DNA from 3 places in the Mesorhizobium sp. M1A.T.Ca.IN.004.03.1.1 genome. Region 2 is predicted to be linked to each of the others. Evidence: riboswitches for the same ligand, from Rfam matches in the RefSeq annotation. Region 2 holds a riboswitch; each other region holds the start of a gene.
The links. Region 2 has a riboswitch for cobalamin ahead of EOD29_RS01050 (CbtB domain-containing protein). Riboswitches for the same ligand answer to the same signal wherever they lie in the genome.
Positions count from the first base shown of each region.

Region 1: it holds a riboswitch for cobalamin, as region 2 does, so the genes downstream of both, EOD29_RS12040 (HoxN/HupN/NixA family nickel/cobalt transporter) here and EOD29_RS01050 (CbtB domain-containing protein) in region 2, are expected to answer to the same signal.
Region 3: it holds a riboswitch for cobalamin, as region 2 does, so the genes downstream of both, bluB (5,6-dimethylbenzimidazole synthase) here and EOD29_RS01050 (CbtB domain-containing protein) in region 2, are expected to answer to the same signal.

Region 1 is NZ_RZTV01000003.1:346,772-352,047, forward strand. It holds gene EOD29_RS12030 (hypothetical protein) at 38-286, shown strand; gene EOD29_RS12035 (retron Ec67 family RNA-directed DNA polymerase/endonuclease) at 334-2,091, opposite strand; gene EOD29_RS35940 (hypothetical protein) at 2,348-2,512, opposite strand; cobalamin riboswitch at 2,616-2,807, shown strand; gene EOD29_RS12040 (HoxN/HupN/NixA family nickel/cobalt transporter) at 2,897-3,964, shown strand; gene EOD29_RS12045 (HWE histidine kinase domain-containing protein) at 4,464-5,276, opposite strand, start outside.
Region 2 is NZ_RZTV01000001.1:215,405-220,680, forward strand. It holds gene cobO (cob(I)yrinic acid a,c-diamide adenosyltransferase) at 1-590, opposite strand, end outside; gene cobU (bifunctional adenosylcobinamide kinase/adenosylcobinamide-phosphate guanylyltransferase) at 592-1,113, opposite strand; gene EOD29_RS01045 (CbtA family protein) at 1,106-1,903, opposite strand; gene EOD29_RS01050 (CbtB domain-containing protein) at 1,919-2,098, opposite strand; cobalamin riboswitch at 2,135-2,333, opposite strand; gene EOD29_RS01055 (gamma-glutamylcyclotransferase) at 2,404-3,090, opposite strand; gene EOD29_RS01060 (aromatic ring-hydroxylating dioxygenase subunit alpha) at 3,232-4,431, shown strand; partial or broken gene EOD29_RS37995 (MFS transporter) at 4,400-5,276, opposite strand, start outside.
Region 3 is NZ_RZTV01000002.1:498,051-503,326, reverse strand. It holds gene EOD29_RS08365 (hypothetical protein) at 134-1,114, shown strand; gene EOD29_RS08360 (D-amino-acid transaminase) at 1,357-2,211, opposite strand; gene EOD29_RS38015 (hypothetical protein) at 2,261-2,827, shown strand; gene bluB (5,6-dimethylbenzimidazole synthase) at 3,071-3,802, opposite strand; cobalamin riboswitch at 3,845-4,023, opposite strand; gene EOD29_RS08345 (histone deacetylase family protein) at 4,138-5,064, shown strand; gene EOD29_RS08340 (exodeoxyribonuclease VII small subunit) at 5,068-5,276, shown strand, end outside.

The DNA.
Region 1 (5,276 bases), on a different contig from region 2:
TCAGTCACGAGAGAACCGGGCTCGGGTACGGGAGATCTTGCTGCGCGATTGGGATCCGATCGGCGTCTCCGCCATACCACAGGCTGCCAACGAATATGACGCCTACGCAGATACAGTTTACGTCTTGTTGATGGACGAAAGCGCCACCGCGAACGACATCGCAGGCTATCTATTCGAAGTAGCCACCGAGCATATGGGATTGACGGACCGCGGACAGCTGGCTGAGAGAAGCGATCGGGTGGCCAAACTTCTGGTCAGTTCCCGACCTGAGTTCGGCAATCACTGACGGCACCTTCGTCGAATACCAGAACCACCGCGGCCTTTGCCGGAGGGTTACACAAGCGCAGGCGCCAGGGCGGGAACTGGCGATGGGGCTATCTTGGGTTTATAGTCCTCTATGACTTCCGTGATGGCGGTCAATAATGGTTCGAACCTCCCAAAATTGATGCTCCCTTTATTGGCTGCGACCACCTTGGTGGCGAACGTTTTTTTCCCGTAGAACTTGGTGCCGTCCTTCTCGGAATTTGTCCTGTCAAATTTCTTGCCTTCGTATGTCGTGTCGAGGAGGATCTGTTCGAAGAGACCTTCGATAGGTGTATCAGCTGCGCCAACTTTGGGAATGGGCACGACATAGAGATTTGACTCCAGATGATACCATGCATGAGAGCCGTCCACCTTCTTCCCAGTTCTGTTCTCAATGACTTTGAAAAGCGGTTTGGACCCGTCATCAGAGTCGGCTACCAAGATCAGGGGGTTCTTGGGAGCGATCTTGAACTTTCTCGTTCGGCTGGAATAGGTGTTCACGAGCTTCAGCAACTCACCACTTCCACCACCTAACTGCTGAACTGACGCCGACGTCTTAGTGTACTTGAAAAGCTTGACCTTAAGGTCCCCAACCGCATTGGTGAGAGTGGGATACTTCGCAGCAAGCGCCTGAATGGCGGACTTGATGTATATGTTATCCGTCACGCCCTCGCATAGGATAACGGGGCGATCCACGCCATAGAGGTCTGCATAGTTGAGAAACCTCTCGAAAAGCTTGAAGCTAGACCACAGTCTTTGCTGGCTGCCCTTGACCTGGTCGTCCTTATCGTCGGCTGTCTGACGATGCTTGGGCCCCTTACCGCGAACCTGGTAGATATAGGCTAAGCGGCCTCGAAGCTTTCGGATCGAGAATGGCTGCTTAGTGCCGCCGACATCAATATGGCACTCGCCCTTCTTGAAAAGGTGATCGCACATGGCACTGACGGTCGCGTAGTAGTCGGCTGAGATGTTCACCTTCTGATTCACGACGACGCCTGTAACCTCCTGACGGGAATAATGGTACTGCATGCGCGTCTTCTTCGGGTTAATTTCGAATCCTGTACGGGCGATAGCATCAAGCAGTTTTGGGCCCGCCGCCCATAAATTGATGCTGCCGAGTTCGCGCATGCCAATTGCAATCGGAAAGTGTTTTTCACTCGTCGAGAATGTAATATCGTCTGCATATCGGGTGTACCTGCAATGATATCGCCTCGCCAATTCATTAAGCCGGATATCGAGGATGCGGCCGATTAAGTTCGAAATAACCGGTGAGCACGGACTTCCTTGAGGTAATTGGTTTTCGTGGCACGCAATCTGTGCGAGCACGGTGGCGACCTTTGGTTTCAAAGCGAAGTCGTTGTTTTTTGAGAAATATCCGAATACGCGGCCGAAGTTGATGGACGGAAAAAAGTCCTGCAGGTCGACATTGCAGACGTAGCGCCGGCCGCGGTGGTTCTCTCCGTTGGTCATAATGGAAAGCTTCTTCTTAAACCCATGTGCGAGGATGCAATCGCGCTCCTTCACTCGCGCCTGTTCCAACTGCTGTTCAATCAGAAGCAAGTCCTGAGCGAGCCGCTTTTGAATCACTTTTAATGTATTGTGGGGAGCCTTGATTGTGCGAACGCCTCCCGATTTTTTGGGCACCGTGAATTCGCGGTATTTTTGATGTGTGGGGAGTTTATAGAGCGCGTATGAAATGTGCGCTGGTTTAAGGTCCAGGATATGGGCGATGTCGGAGAGATCCTCTGCATCCCTATACTGCTCAAGTTTTAGCGATACGACTGTCATAGGAAAGGGGACTTGCGGATACTCTTATGCGATCTAGCGTATTGTAGACTCGATGTATTGCTCTTCGTTGCCCCTTCGGGAAGCACTAGAGCCACGTTGCTTTCACCTGTGGAGAGTCCCCACAGAAAAATCTATCCGCAAGCCGACCGGATTGCAGCAAATGGAGGTGGGGCCGGCAAGTGAAATTCCCTGTTATCAACAAGCATTTGAGGCGATTTGATCGGCGGGTTCACCTTGCGAAAATTCAGCCATTTGATCAATGCGTAGTGTATGAGCAGCATTCCCGGCCGGAGCGGGAGGCCGACTGCCAGGCGGCCTGGCTGACCAAGGAATCCGGCGACAGGCAAATGGTCTCGACAAGGGCCGTTTCCTCGCGATTCCAAACCTCGATGCGGAAATTGTCCTCTTGGATCTTTGCCATATCGTCGCCTCCCGCGCCGCAGCGCCTGCCGCAGCCCTCTCGTCACGATGGCGTGAGAGGCGGCTGGCCGGCGGAGTTGTCGATTGACTGACCAATCGCGGTGTGGCGAATTCGCGCTGATGGTTCCCTTCGGGGATCAAAAGGGAACGCGGTGCGGAGAAATCCAAAGCCGTGGCTGCCCCCGCAACTGTAAGCGGCGTGCCGGTTTCACGATGCCACTGGCTGCATGGGCCGGGAAGGCGAAAGCGGCGGGAATCCGCGAGCCAGGAGACCTGCCATCATGGACGTCAAAGCAGAACATCGGACGGGGTGATCCGGTGTGCGCGCCTGGCCGGAGGGCGGGGCGAGTTCCCTGCGATGACAGGCAACGTCAAAGGCAGAACCATGCTGATCCAACTATCGAAAATGCTGAACAAAACCGCGCCGGACCTGAAGGCCAGGCTGATTACAATCTACGGGGCGCTCGCCATTCTCAACGTCGGGGCGTGGCTGTGGGCTTTCGTCGCCTTCCACGACAAGCCGACATTGCTTGGCGTCGCTCTCGTCATTTATGGCCTCGGCTTGCGCCATGCCGTCGATGCCGACCACATAGCGGCCATCGACAATGTCACGCGCAAGCTGATGCAGAACGGCAAACGGCCGGTCTCCGTCGGCTTCTTTTTCGCACTCGGCCATTCGACGATCGTCGTCATCGTCGCTGCGGCTATCGCGGCGGCAACGTCCCTGCTCGGCCGTTTCCAGAGCCTTCAGGAGATTGGCGGCACGATCAGTACCGGCGTTTCCGCACTCTTCCTGCTCGCCATCGCGGCGATGAACATCGTCATCTTCTTCTCGATCTACAGAAGTTATCGGCGGGTGCGGGCCGGTGGGGCGTTTGTCGAGGAGGACCTGGACCTGCTGCTCAACAATCGCGGCTTCCTGGCGCGCGTCTTCCGCCCGATGTTCCGGCTGGTGTCGGGCAGCTGGCACATGTTCCCACTTGGTTTCCTCTTCGGCCTTGGTTTCGACACCGCGACCGAAGTCGCCATGTTCGGCGTGTCCGCGGCACAAGCGGCCAAGGGCGTGCCGTTCGAAGCCATTCTGGTCTTCCCGGTGCTTTTCGCGGCCGGTATGTCACTGGTCGACACGACCGATGGTGTGATGATGCTCGGCGCCTATGAGTGGGCCTTCGTCAAGCCGATCCGCAAACTGTACTACAACATGACGATCACCCTGGTGTCGGTCCTTGTCGCAGTACTGATCGGCGGCATCGAGGCGCTCGGCCTGATCGGTGACAAGCTCGGTCTGTCGGGCGGCTTCTGGAACGGCGTCGGCACGCTCAACGACAATTTCAACAATCTGGGCTTCGCCATTATCGGCATCTTCATCGCCGCCTGGGCGATCTCCTACCTCGTCTACAAGGCCAAGGGGCTGGATGATGTGGAGAGCGCATCCGCAGCAAAGAATTCATAAACCGCCGGCTGCGGCTGGCTGCAGCAGGCCAGCCGCATCTCTCTGCCATCAGACCCCGGCGGGCTGCCAGCCTGCCTCCTTGAAGCGCCTCGGCAACAGAAAGCCGACGGCGGCAAAGGCGACGATCGCCAGCCCCGTCAGCGGTGCCCGGCTTGACATTTTTGTTCCCATTTTGTTCACTGTTGGCCAGACAGCAACAGGAGATAGCCGGCCCGTGCGCACGCGCTTCAAAGGCATGCTGAGGACCCGTAGCCCAAGCCTTTGGAAGTGTGACGGAATTCTGCGCTTGGATAAGCCAGGGGTTAAGGCCTCGGATAAGCCCCATAATCCATAAGCCAGTATCCAGAGTCCAAATATCCAGAATCCAGAACAGAAAAGCTGGCGCTTTTCTGTTCCAAAAAAGCGGGAGGGGAAGGCAAAAAATGGGAGCAGCGCAGGCCATTCGGCCCACGGCGGGACGGCGAGGGCTCGGCGGCGCCTCCTCAGGATGCAAACGCCTTCACGTCAGCCCGCCGATCTGCTCATCGCCGTCCAGCTCCGCCCCGCGGGCGACAACCACGTTGGCGAGCGGCGCCGAAAGCGTCCAGCGAACGAGGCCAGGCAGCCGTTCCATGGAGGCGCTGCCGGAGAGGCTGGTGGGGACGACGCGCTGGAGAACGACGCTGCCGAAGCCTTTGTGCGGCTTGGCATCGGCGGCCGCGGCAGGTTCGGAAAAATGTTCCTCCCAGACCAGCTCGAAATCGCCGCCTTCGGGGGCCGGGGCTACCCGCCAGTCCATCCGCACGGTTCCGGCGTCGCCGGCCAGGGCGCCGTATTTCGTCGCGTTGGTGCCCAGCTCATGCAGCGCCATGCCGATGTTCTGCACCGCGTTCAGCCGCAACGTCACGTCCGGCCCGCAAGGCGAGATCCGCTCTTCGTGTCCGAACGGCCGCAGATGTTCGCGCACAAGGTCGGCCATGCCTGCGCCGCGCCAGTCGTTGAGCACCAAGAGGTCGTGCGAGCGCGACAGCGCCATGATGCGTTCGCGGATCTGGTGTTCGAACGCGCGCGGGTCGGTCGCGCGTTTGCTCGTCTCGCGGATCATGGAAAGGATCACGGCGTACTGGTTTTTGACGCGGTGGTTCACCTCGCGCATCAAGAGTTGGATCTGCTGTTCGCTCGCCCGTTTTTCGGTGATGTCGGCGGCCATGCCGAACCATTCCAGGATGCTGCCGGTGTCATCGACGATCGGGATTGCCCGTGAGGTGGTCCAGCCGGCGGACCCGTCGGCGCGCCGCACCCTGTGCTCGAGCTCGAACACGCCGCGCTCCAT
Region 2 (5,276 bases):
AAATGGTGCTTGGTCAGCCCCATCTCGGTGACGAGATCGGCCGCCTCGACCAGCAGCGGCTTGGCGTTGCGGCCGGTGACGACGACATGCAGGCCCTCGCGGCGCGCCTTCAGCGCCGCGACCACCTTTTCCAGCTCGAGATAATCGTAGCGCAGAGCGATGTTGAGCTCGTCGAGGACGACGAGGCTGATCGAAGGGTCGGCAATCAGCTCGAGCGCCTTCGCCCAGGCAGCCTCGGCGGCGGCTATGTCGCGCTTCAGGTCCTGCGTCTCCCAGGTGAAGCCCTCGCCCATCGCGTGCCAGACGACGCGATCGCCGAAGGCGGCGAAGGCATCCTTCTCGCCCGTGTGCCATTTGCCCTTGATGAACTGGACGACGCCGACGCGCTTGCCGTAGCCAAGCATCCTCAGCGCCAGGCCGAACGCAGCCGTGGTCTTGCCCTTGCCCGGCCCCGTATTGACGATCAGCAGTCCCTTCTCGATCGTCTTGCCGGCCACCTCGGCATCCTGCACCGCCTTGCGCTTGGCCATCTTGGCTCGATGGCGTTCGGCATCCTTGTAGTCGATGATCGTGTCTTTGATCTCGCCCATGTCACTTCGCCTTGAGCGGCAGCCCCGCCACCATCATCAGCACGCTGTCGGCGACAGCCGCGACCTGCTGGTTGAGCCGCCCGGCGGCGTCGCGGAACCGGCGCGCCAGCGCATTGTCCGGCACGATGCCGAGCCCGACTTCGTTAGACACCACAAACCACGGTCCGCGCGGCTGCGAAAGCACATCCGAGAGCCGCCGGCACTCGGCCTCGATATCGTGGTCCGCCAGCATATGATTGCTCAGCCACAATGTCAGGCAATCGATAAGCACCGGCTGGTGATCGGGCAAGGCGTCGATCGCGCCGACCAGGTCGAGCGGCGCATCGACGGTGACCCAGCCTTTGCCGCGGCGCGAGCGATGCAGCGCGATGCGCTCGCGCATCTCCTCGTCATAGGCCTGCGCGGTGGCGATATAGGCCCAAGGCGACGGGCTTGCCGCCACCAGGCACTCGGCATGCGCGCTCTTGCCGGAGCGCGCACCGCCGATGATGAAGGTCAGATGGCCCTCCGCGCGATCAGGCAAAGCTGTCGCGCAGGCTGGTCGACGTACCGGTGAAGCGGCCGCGCACCACACCGACGGCCGCACCGAGCACCAGCCAGAAGACCAGATCGGTGAGGGTCACCGCCACCACGAACTGATGGTGCAGCCCCTCGGGAATCGCCGTCTCGAAGCTGACGGGCTGCGGCGCGCCGACTACGTGCGGAGCGACGATCAGCACGACCGCCAGAATTGCCAAGGGCAGCGACTTGCGAAAGGCGATCAATCCAAGGCCGACCGCGGTTGCGGCCACCGTCGAAATCCACCAGATCTGGCGCGGCAGAAGTTCCGCCGCCGGCATGGCCGGCAGTTCCGGCGGCAGGCCGAGGCCGGGCGCGAGCGTGAAAACCGCAAAGCCGGCAAGGCCCCAGAACACGCCCTGGCGCCAGCTGCCGATGCCACCGGCGAATTCCGAGACCGCGACCAGGATCAGCGCGAAGCCGATGCCGGTGACGATGTTTGCGACAACGTTGAAGGCGAAGCGCTCGAAGCCGTCGGCCGGAGCCCAGCCCTCGTCCTCGGTCGGAGCCGCCGCTTCCGTCGACGCAGGAGCGGCGCTGCTCATCGCATTGCCCGCCGGTTCGGCCGAGCTCATGGCAGTGCCAGTTCCAGTGTTGGCGGCATGGTCGTGGTGATGACCGCCGCCCGCCTTTTCATAGACTTCCGCTTTGAGGATCAGCGGCACGGTCGCATAGGCCTGCATGCAGGCAAGCGCGATGCCCGCCACGAGCCCTGCGATCGCCGCGACGAACACGACGTTGCGAAACAGATTCATGATATCGGGCCTTCGTCAGTGGCAGGGAAAAGCCATCGAGTGACGATAGTCGTGGGCAGCGTTGTGGATCGCATCGATGTGCGAGAAGCCGACGAAACCGACGACGAAAATGCCGAGCAGCGCGGCGAGAGCCAGCTGCATGATGCGCGACTGCGAGGAGACGGAGGCGCCGAGGGCGACGGAAGCGGTATTCATGTCTTGTCCTTTCGCCCTCCACCCGAGGGCATCGAAGTCAACTTTCCTGTCGCCGGCAGGTCTCCTGGCTCGCGGATTCGCACCCTTCCCCACCTTCCCGAGGACAAACCTCAGTGGTCTATGGAGAGGACTACCGCACACAGTTGCGGGGGCAGCCACGGCTTAGGGCAAAGACTCCACCCTCACCGCATTCCCTCTTGGCTCCAAAAACGGAACCGACGACGCCAGCGACTATAGGCAGAATCGTCGCGACCGGCAAACCAAATTCCGTCACGCCGCAGCGTGATTGCGGCACCGGTTTCGGACTAAGATCCGGCGATCCGCTCGGCGACGAGCTGCTGCAATCGCCACAAATGGCGGTCGTGAATACCGCGCTGTTCGAGGTTCTTCACCGTGTTGTAGAGATAGTCGGCGCCTGAACCCCAGTGGCCGCACGAGGTCGCCAGCCGTTCGACCACCTCGTCTTCGTTGAGTGGGCCGGCATAGGTCGTGCCTTTGCGATTGATGACGAAGGCAAGCGCTCTCAACGGCCCCTTGTCGGTTGCGAGTTGCAGCAGGCGCGGCCGGTAGCTGGTCGGCTTCAGCGTCATCTCGCGGCGAAAAAGCCTGTCCAGCGCCTGCCGGCGGTCACCACCGTTCAGGCGGAAAGCAACGCCCTTGCATTGGCCGCCACGATCCAGCGCCATCATCAGGCCGGGGCTTTGCTTGGTGCCGCGCCAGCGCGTCATCTTCATGCAGAAGGAGCGATGCCAGCCGCGAGCCACGGCGACGCGCTCCTCAAAATGCTCGATTTCCGGTTTCCAGATCAGCGAGCCGTAGCCGAACAGCCAGAGAGGCTCGGTTGCAGGTAGCTCGGCCTCGAATGCATCCAGCATGGCTTCATAGTCGCTGTCCACGAGATGCTCGGCATCCGGGTCGGGCCCCGGGTCATCGACCGCGCGAAAACAGCGGGCGACCAGTTCCACGGTCAGCGACATCGTTCTTGCAGGCATACTTTGCAATCCTGGGCAGCCGGCGAAACCGCAGGCGATTACGAAGTGACCTTAAGGGCAGCACCCGGAAGCGACAATGGCCGCGCAATTGACAACGGTCCTGCCCGGGTGTCGGCTGTCATCAGCCAAGGGGAGCCGCTCATGCAGCCAAATCCTAGCGAACACAGCCGCTACAATGGCCTCACCAGCCTCGAGCCGACGTTGCCTGCAAGCGCCTATCGGGAAGCCGACGCTTACCGGCTCGATCTCGAAGCGATCTGGTATCGGAGCTGGCTCATGGTTTGCCGCGAAGCCGATCTCGCGGAACCTCTTGCCTTTCGAACCGCGCGTATCGGCTCGCAGGAGGTCGTCGTGCTGCGCGACGAGGCCGGGAGCTTGCGCGCCTTCCACAACACCTGCCGGCATCGCGGCTCGCAGCTCTGCCTGGAAAGCGAAGGGCGGCTGAAGGCAAGGCTGCTCACCTGCCCCTACCACGCCTGGTCCTATTCGCTGCGCGGCGATCTCGTCCGTGTCCCATCGAAATCGCTGCCCGAAGGCTTCGACAAGGAAAATTATCCGCTCTACCGGGTGGCGCTGTCAGTGTGGCGCGGCTTCGTCTTCATCAATCTCGCAGAGGATCCCGATGGCTCGGGGGAAGCCTCCTTCGACTCCGCCTCCCGCGATCTTTCGAACTGGCCGCTGGAGACGCTCGTCCCCGGGCACCGGCTCACCAAGGTGATGAACTGCAACTGGAAAATCTTCTGGGAGAACTTCAACGAATGCCTGCATTGCCCGGGCGTGCACAAGGACCTGTCGCGGCTGGTGCCGATCTATGGGCGCGGCCTGATGGCGAGGCATGACGATCCGGAATGGGCGCGCTATGCGGATAATGATGCGCCGGAGTTTTCCGGCGGCCTACGCGCCGGCGCCGAGACCTGGTCGCGCGACGGACGCGTCCATGGGCCGGTCTTTGCCGGGCTGACGCCGGCCGAGCGAGCCGCCGGCCAGACCTACGCTACCTCGCTGCCCTCGATGTTCGTCGTCGGCCATGTCGACTATGTCCGCACGGTGCGTCTCGCCCCGCTCGGGCCGGAGCAGACGGAACTCACCGCCGAATGGCTGTTCGCGCCCGATGCCCTGGCACAAACCGATATCGACAACATCGTCGCCTTCGGCGCGCAGGTGCTGGAGGAGGACGCCGCGATCTGCGAGATCAACCAGAAGGGCATGCACTCGATCCGCCACCAGGCCGGCGTGCTGATGCCCGAGGAGTACGATTTGCGCCGCTTCCACGAGTGGGTGCGTGGGCGCCATGCCGCGTTGCAGCCGGTCAAAACGACTTCGGCAGATAGCGCCAGGTGAAGAAGCCACAGAAGGCGGCCAACAGGCCGAGCGTGACGAACACCGAGCCGAGACCGAAGAAGGAGAGCACCACCGAATAGACCAGCGGCGGCGTCAGCTCGGAGAAATCGAGATAGGTTCGGTAGACAGCCGCCATCTGCGCTCGTTCATAGGAACGCACTGAGCGCATGAAGGCTGTCGAGCCCAGCGCGTCGAGCGCAATGGTGAACAAGGCGCCGCCGAGCAGGAAGGCGGCGGTGAGCAGCGGCGCGGCGGCGCCGACGCCGCCGGCCACGAAGAGCATCGCCGCCATGGCGAAATAGGCGAAAGCCATGGTCCGACGGCCGCCGAAGCGCTTTCCCGCCCTGCCCCAGAAGATCGCCATGAACAGAAGCGCATTGCCGGCCGAAACCAGCAGCCCGCCGGCAAGCTTGCCCTCGCCCGTGATCACCATGAACAGCGGGCCATAGACGAAGAAGGTCGTCCAGAACACGAGCGCCCGAAGGCGATCAGCCACGCGAGGCGCAACCGCGGCTGCGCGACGAAGCGGCCGATATTGGCGAGCGGGTTGATCGGACGGCTCTTGCCGGGACGGATCGAAGGGTTGTCGCCCAGCCGATAGGTCCAGAACAACGCCAGCAGCGCCAGCGCGAAAGCCACGACCGCGCCGTTTGCGGCATAAATCCCGAAGCGCGTATAGAGGAAAATGCCGAGCGTCGGCCCGCCGGTCCAGGCGAACATCGACCAAGCCATGCGCAGCGATTCCGCCTGCATGAAGTCGGTCTTGCGGATATGGTCCATGATGTAGAGGTTAAGCGTGATGGACAGCGCGCTCGCCCCCATGACACGGCACAGCATCCCGGCGA
Region 3 (5,276 bases), on a different contig from region 2:
GGCGTTCCGGGCAATCACTCGGGTCCGCGCTGCCTCAGACAATTGTCCCCCGCTCAAAATCCCTCCGACATTGACTTTGGCAGGAGCGAGCGCATCCTCTCCCGCCAATTCTCTGAGGCGGAGGGTCGGGGCCATGTGGGACTTCAGCATCGGCCGGTCGGTGTCCATCATGATGCGGACGTGGCCGTTCATCGTCTTTCGCATCATCGTCTATTTCGGCATCACGGTGGCCTACATAACGGCGACCGGCACCGGCGCCAGCGTCGGTTACGGCGTCGGCCACATCTCGACCGATCCGGACGGGCCGATGTCCTTTGCCTTGTGGGGTGGGGTCGTCGGCTTCGGCGTGGTCTCGATCGCCGTCTACTGGATCCGCGAATACATTCTCTATGTGCTCAAGGCAGGCCATATCGCCGTCATGGTCCATCTGATCGACGGGCAGGACGTTCCCGACGGCCAGGGCCAGATCGCCTATGCGCGCGAAGTGGTGACGAAGCGCTTCGCCGAGGCCAACATCCTTTTCGTCGTCGACCAGCTGGTGAAAGGCGCCATCCGCGCCATCACAGGGCTGATCGGCGGCATTGCTGCGTTCCTACCCATTCCAGGCTTAAGCGGTCTGGTGAGCTTCATCAATACCGTCATCCGCCTGTCGCTGACCTATGTCGACGAGATCATCCTCGGCTACAACATCCGCACCAATTCCAACTCGCCTTTCGAGACCGCCAGGCAAGGCGTCGTGCTCTACGCGCAGAACGGCAAGTTGATGGTCAAGAACGCCGTCTGGCTGGCGGTGATCATGTGGGGTGTTTCCTTCGTCATCTTTCTTTTGATGCTGGCGCCCGCCGCCGCGATCCTCTGGGCCATGCCGGGCCAGCTTGCCGGCTGGGCCTTCGTGTTGGCCATCGTCTTCGCCTGGGCCTTCAAGGCGGCTTTCATCGAGCCCTTCGCCATCGCTTCGCTGATGCAGGTCTACTTCGCCACCATCGAGGGCCAGGTCCCCAATCCGGAATGGGACCGGCGCCTGGCCGAAGCCTCGTCCAAGTTCAGGGAGCTGCGCGACAAGGCGCTCAGCCCCTTCGGCGGCTCGCGCTGGGATTCGCCAAGGACCGCTTGACTAGAGTCAGAGAAGATGCCTCGCCAATGGAAGGATCGCCGACAGCATCTGGCGCGAACGCCAGTCTAGCAGCGGCCTTGTCAAGCTACTTGGGCGCCGCGAGTGCTCGGGCGAGCTATTCACGTGCAGGGCTGGCGTCAGGAGTGCTTGAGTTAGCGCGGTCTATATGCGCCCTGAGTAACGCCACCGGCAGGTTGCGTATCGAGGTTTGACGCCGCAGAGAACACCGTCGACGATCAACGCTAGATCGCCGATGCTCGGCTTCTATCGAGATAAATTTGTCGCAACCGCCGGGTGACTACGCCCGGCAGCCCGTTGCCGATCGGCGCACCATCCATCCTGACCACCGGGTTCACCAGCCCGGATGATGACGTTGAAAACGCCTCCGTCGCAAGTCTGGTCTCTACTACTGTGAATGGGCGCTCCTCCACCCGCAGATGAAGTTCACTTGCGCACTGCAGAACGACTGCCCGGGTAATCCCGTGCAGGATATCGCTCGAGAGATCCCGCGTGACGATCGTCCCATCCGAAGTCACGATATGGGCGTTGTTGGAAGAGCCTTCCGTGACGTAACCATCCCTCACTAGCCATGCGTCATCGGCGCCGCGTGATTTCGCCTGCATTTTGGCCATGGAGGGATACAGGAGTTGCACCGTTTTGATGTCGCAGCGCCGCCACCGGAGATCTTCCACGGTTATGACGTGCTGGCCGCGTATGGCGACCGGATTTTCGACAAATGCCTTCTTTTGTGTGAAGAGCACCACGGTGTTGGGCGTATCCCGAGTAGGAAATATGAAATCGCGGTCGGCCGCGCCCCGGGTGATCTGCAAATAGACAAGTCCCTCGGATACATTGTTCCGTCCAATGAGCTCCCTGTGGATCTTCAAAAGATCTGCTTCGGTCAGGGAGAACGGCATATCGAGCTCACGGAGCGATCGCCGCAGGCGCGCCATGTGACTGGCAAAATCGACGAGCTTGCCATCAAGAACGAGCGTGACCTCATAGACTCCGTCGGCGAACAGGAAGCCCCGATCGAAGACCGAGATACGGGCCTCGCTTTCCGGTAGATAGGATCCACTCACGTAGACTTGGCGCATTGATCGACCTCAAAAATGCAGACCACGCTCACCGCCTTGAGCGAAACTATTGACTCTTGTCAGGGTGCAGGCCTGGGCAGCTTTAAGCGCAAATAGCGGCGCTGCCATCCTGCACCCCTCGACTGCGAAAACGCTATTCGCCAGACAGCAGACGGCTAAGGTCGGGCACAGCCAGAGAAAATTCGTCGGTTCACTCCACAGCGCTTCGCAGCGCGGCGACAAAGGCATCAAGATCGCGCTTAAGCATGTAAATGTGTGGCGAAACCCGCAAACCCTCGACGTGCTCGACCTTGCGGTATTTCACGTGGACCTGGTGTTTCTCGCGAAGGTCGCGCTCGAGTTGCTGCATGTCGATGCTGTCGATCGAAAACAGACTTATCGCAGCGAGGCTGTCCGTGTCGGTCGGCGTATGGAGCCTGAAACCGGGAATGTCCTGGACGAGACCTACCCAATATCGGGTGAGTTCGCGCAGTCGCGCATGCATCCGTTCCGCGCCGATCGCCTTGTGGAATGGGAACACGCCGGGTCTCATCTATCGCCCGACAATAAGCGCCGTAGCCCAGCTCAATCTGCCTATTCACATGAGAAGACAGAATTTAATTGCGAACGCCGGTGAATTCGCCAGACGTTGAAGCCCGAGAACGACATCGCTTGGCACAGGGTTAGCCGTGAGGAAGCGAGTGCGGAGATCCGGCCCAATCACGCCAGGAAGAACCGTCACGTTGTCGAGCGATGCGCGAACAATCCCCGGTTTTCTGAGCGGGCAACGACGGTCAGGCATTTCCAATGCGCCATTGCGCAAACGCGAAGCGCGATGGCGCGTTGCGGTTGGGGCGGGTCTATGGAACGCCGAGCGGTTCTAAGGCTTTAATCGTTCTCCGAGACGAGCGATCGCCGATTTGAGCGGCGCCTCGCCGGCGCCGCAAAAGGTCTCGCTCATCACCAGCTCGGGCAGCGGCAGGCGCTTGCCCCAGCCATGCGCTTCGAGGTCGGGCCTTGGAGCGAATTCCGAGACGCGGCCGACGCAGAGATAGGCGATCGGCGTGACGTGCTCGGGGATCGACAGCAGTCGCTTCAGCGCTTCGGGCTCGATGATGCTCACCCAGCCGACCCCGACGCCTTCCGCCCGCGCCGCGAGCCAGAAATTCTGCACCGCGCAGACGGTGCTGTAGAGGTCCATCTCCGGATTGTGCCAGCGCCCGAGCGGCGAGTTCTTCGAGCGCTGGCGGTCGCAGGTGATGCACAGGTTGAGCGCGCTTTCGCAGATGCCCTCGAGCTTCAGCTTGCGGTAGAGCGCCTGCCGGTCCGCCTCGATCGCCGGCAGTTCCTGTTCGCGCGCGGCCAAAAACAGGTCGCGCACCTGCCGCCGCCTTGTGGCGTCCCGGATGATGATGAAGTTCCAGGGCTGCATGTAGCCGACCGACGGCGCGTGGTGTGCCGCGGTGAGCAGCCGCGCCAAAACGCTGTCGTCGAGATCGTCGGCAAGGAAATGGCTGCGCACGTCGCGCCGGGTGAACATGGCCCGGTAGACGGCGTCGCGCGCCAATTGGTCAAAGTCATCGCCGCCGGCGGCGGCTGTTCGTGCCTGCATCGCTTGTCCCCTTGCGATAAGCAGTCCTCCGCCTGACCATGCGGATGACCATGTCTGCCGGGCCGGTCTTCTGGCTCGGGATCGACCCGCATCCGGCGCCTTCCCGTCTGGGACAGTGGCGTTTGCCGGCGCGGTCCCCCTCACAGCGTTGGGCACGCCACGGATTTCAACCGTGTTCCCGATTCTCCCGCGTTGCGGGCACCAGGCAGCGACGCGACCTTATCGCGAAGCCGAAGCCGGGCCAATGCCGCCAGCGACACGATTGGGCGCGATTTCCCCAATCATTCGGCGCTGAAACATGGCTATCCGTGCGACAGGTGCCTAGATTAGGCGCCATGACCACTCGTCTTTACACTCATCCGGTATTCCTGGAACACCTCACGCCGCCCGGCCACCCCGAGCGGCCCGACCGTTTGCGCGCCATCGAGCGCGTGCTCGACGACGAGGCTTTTTCGGCCCTCGACCGCGTCGAGGCGCCGGAAGGCGACGAGGCGACTATCCTTTACGCGCATCCGGAGGATTTCGTCGGCCGTGTCCGCGCTGCGATTCCCGAGACGGGGATCGTCTCGATCGATGCCGACACCAGCGCCAGCCCGAAAAGCTGGCAGGCCGCGGTGACGGCGATCGGCGCGGCGAACGCCGCCGTCGACGATGTGTTCGAGGGCCGTGCCGCCAATGTCTTCGTTGCCGCGCGTCCGCCCGGCCATCACGCCGAAAAAGCGACCGCGATGGGCTTTTGCCTGTTCAACACCGCGGCGATCGCCGCCCGTTATGCGCAGGAGAAGCATCTGGCCGAGCGCGTCGCCATCGTCGATTGGGATGTGCATCACGGCAACGGCACGCAGGACATTTTCTGGGACGATCCGTCGGTGCTCTATTGCTCGACCCACCAGATGCCGCTTTATCCGGGCACCGGTGCCAAGAGCGAGACCGGCGCCGGCAACATCGTCAACGCGCCGCTTGCGCCGAGCACCGGCAGCGACACGTTCCGCGACGCCTTCCTGTCGCGCGTGCTGCCGTCGATCGACGCCTTCCAGCCGGATCTGATCATCATTTCCGCCGGTTTCGATGCGCACCATCGCGATCCGCTGGCCGCGATCAACCTGACCGAGGATGATTTCGACTGGGCGACCGGCCAGCTGATGGAGCGCGCCGGGCGCCACAGCGGCAACCGGCTCGTCAGCCTGCTGGAGGGCGGTTACGATCTGCAAGGATTGGCATTTTCGGTCGCCGCCCATGTCGGGCGGCTGATGAAGGGATGAATGATGGCTGATGAAGCTAACCAAGACGTCAAGGCGATGAGCTTCGAACAGGCGCTCGACGCGCTGGAGAAGATCGTCGATGATCTGGAGCGCGGCGATGTTCCGCTCGACCAGTCGATCAAGATCTACGAGCGCGGCGAGGCGCTGAAGGCCCATTGCGACCGCCTGCTCAAGACCGCCGAGGACAAGGTCGAGAAGATCAGGCTTTCGCG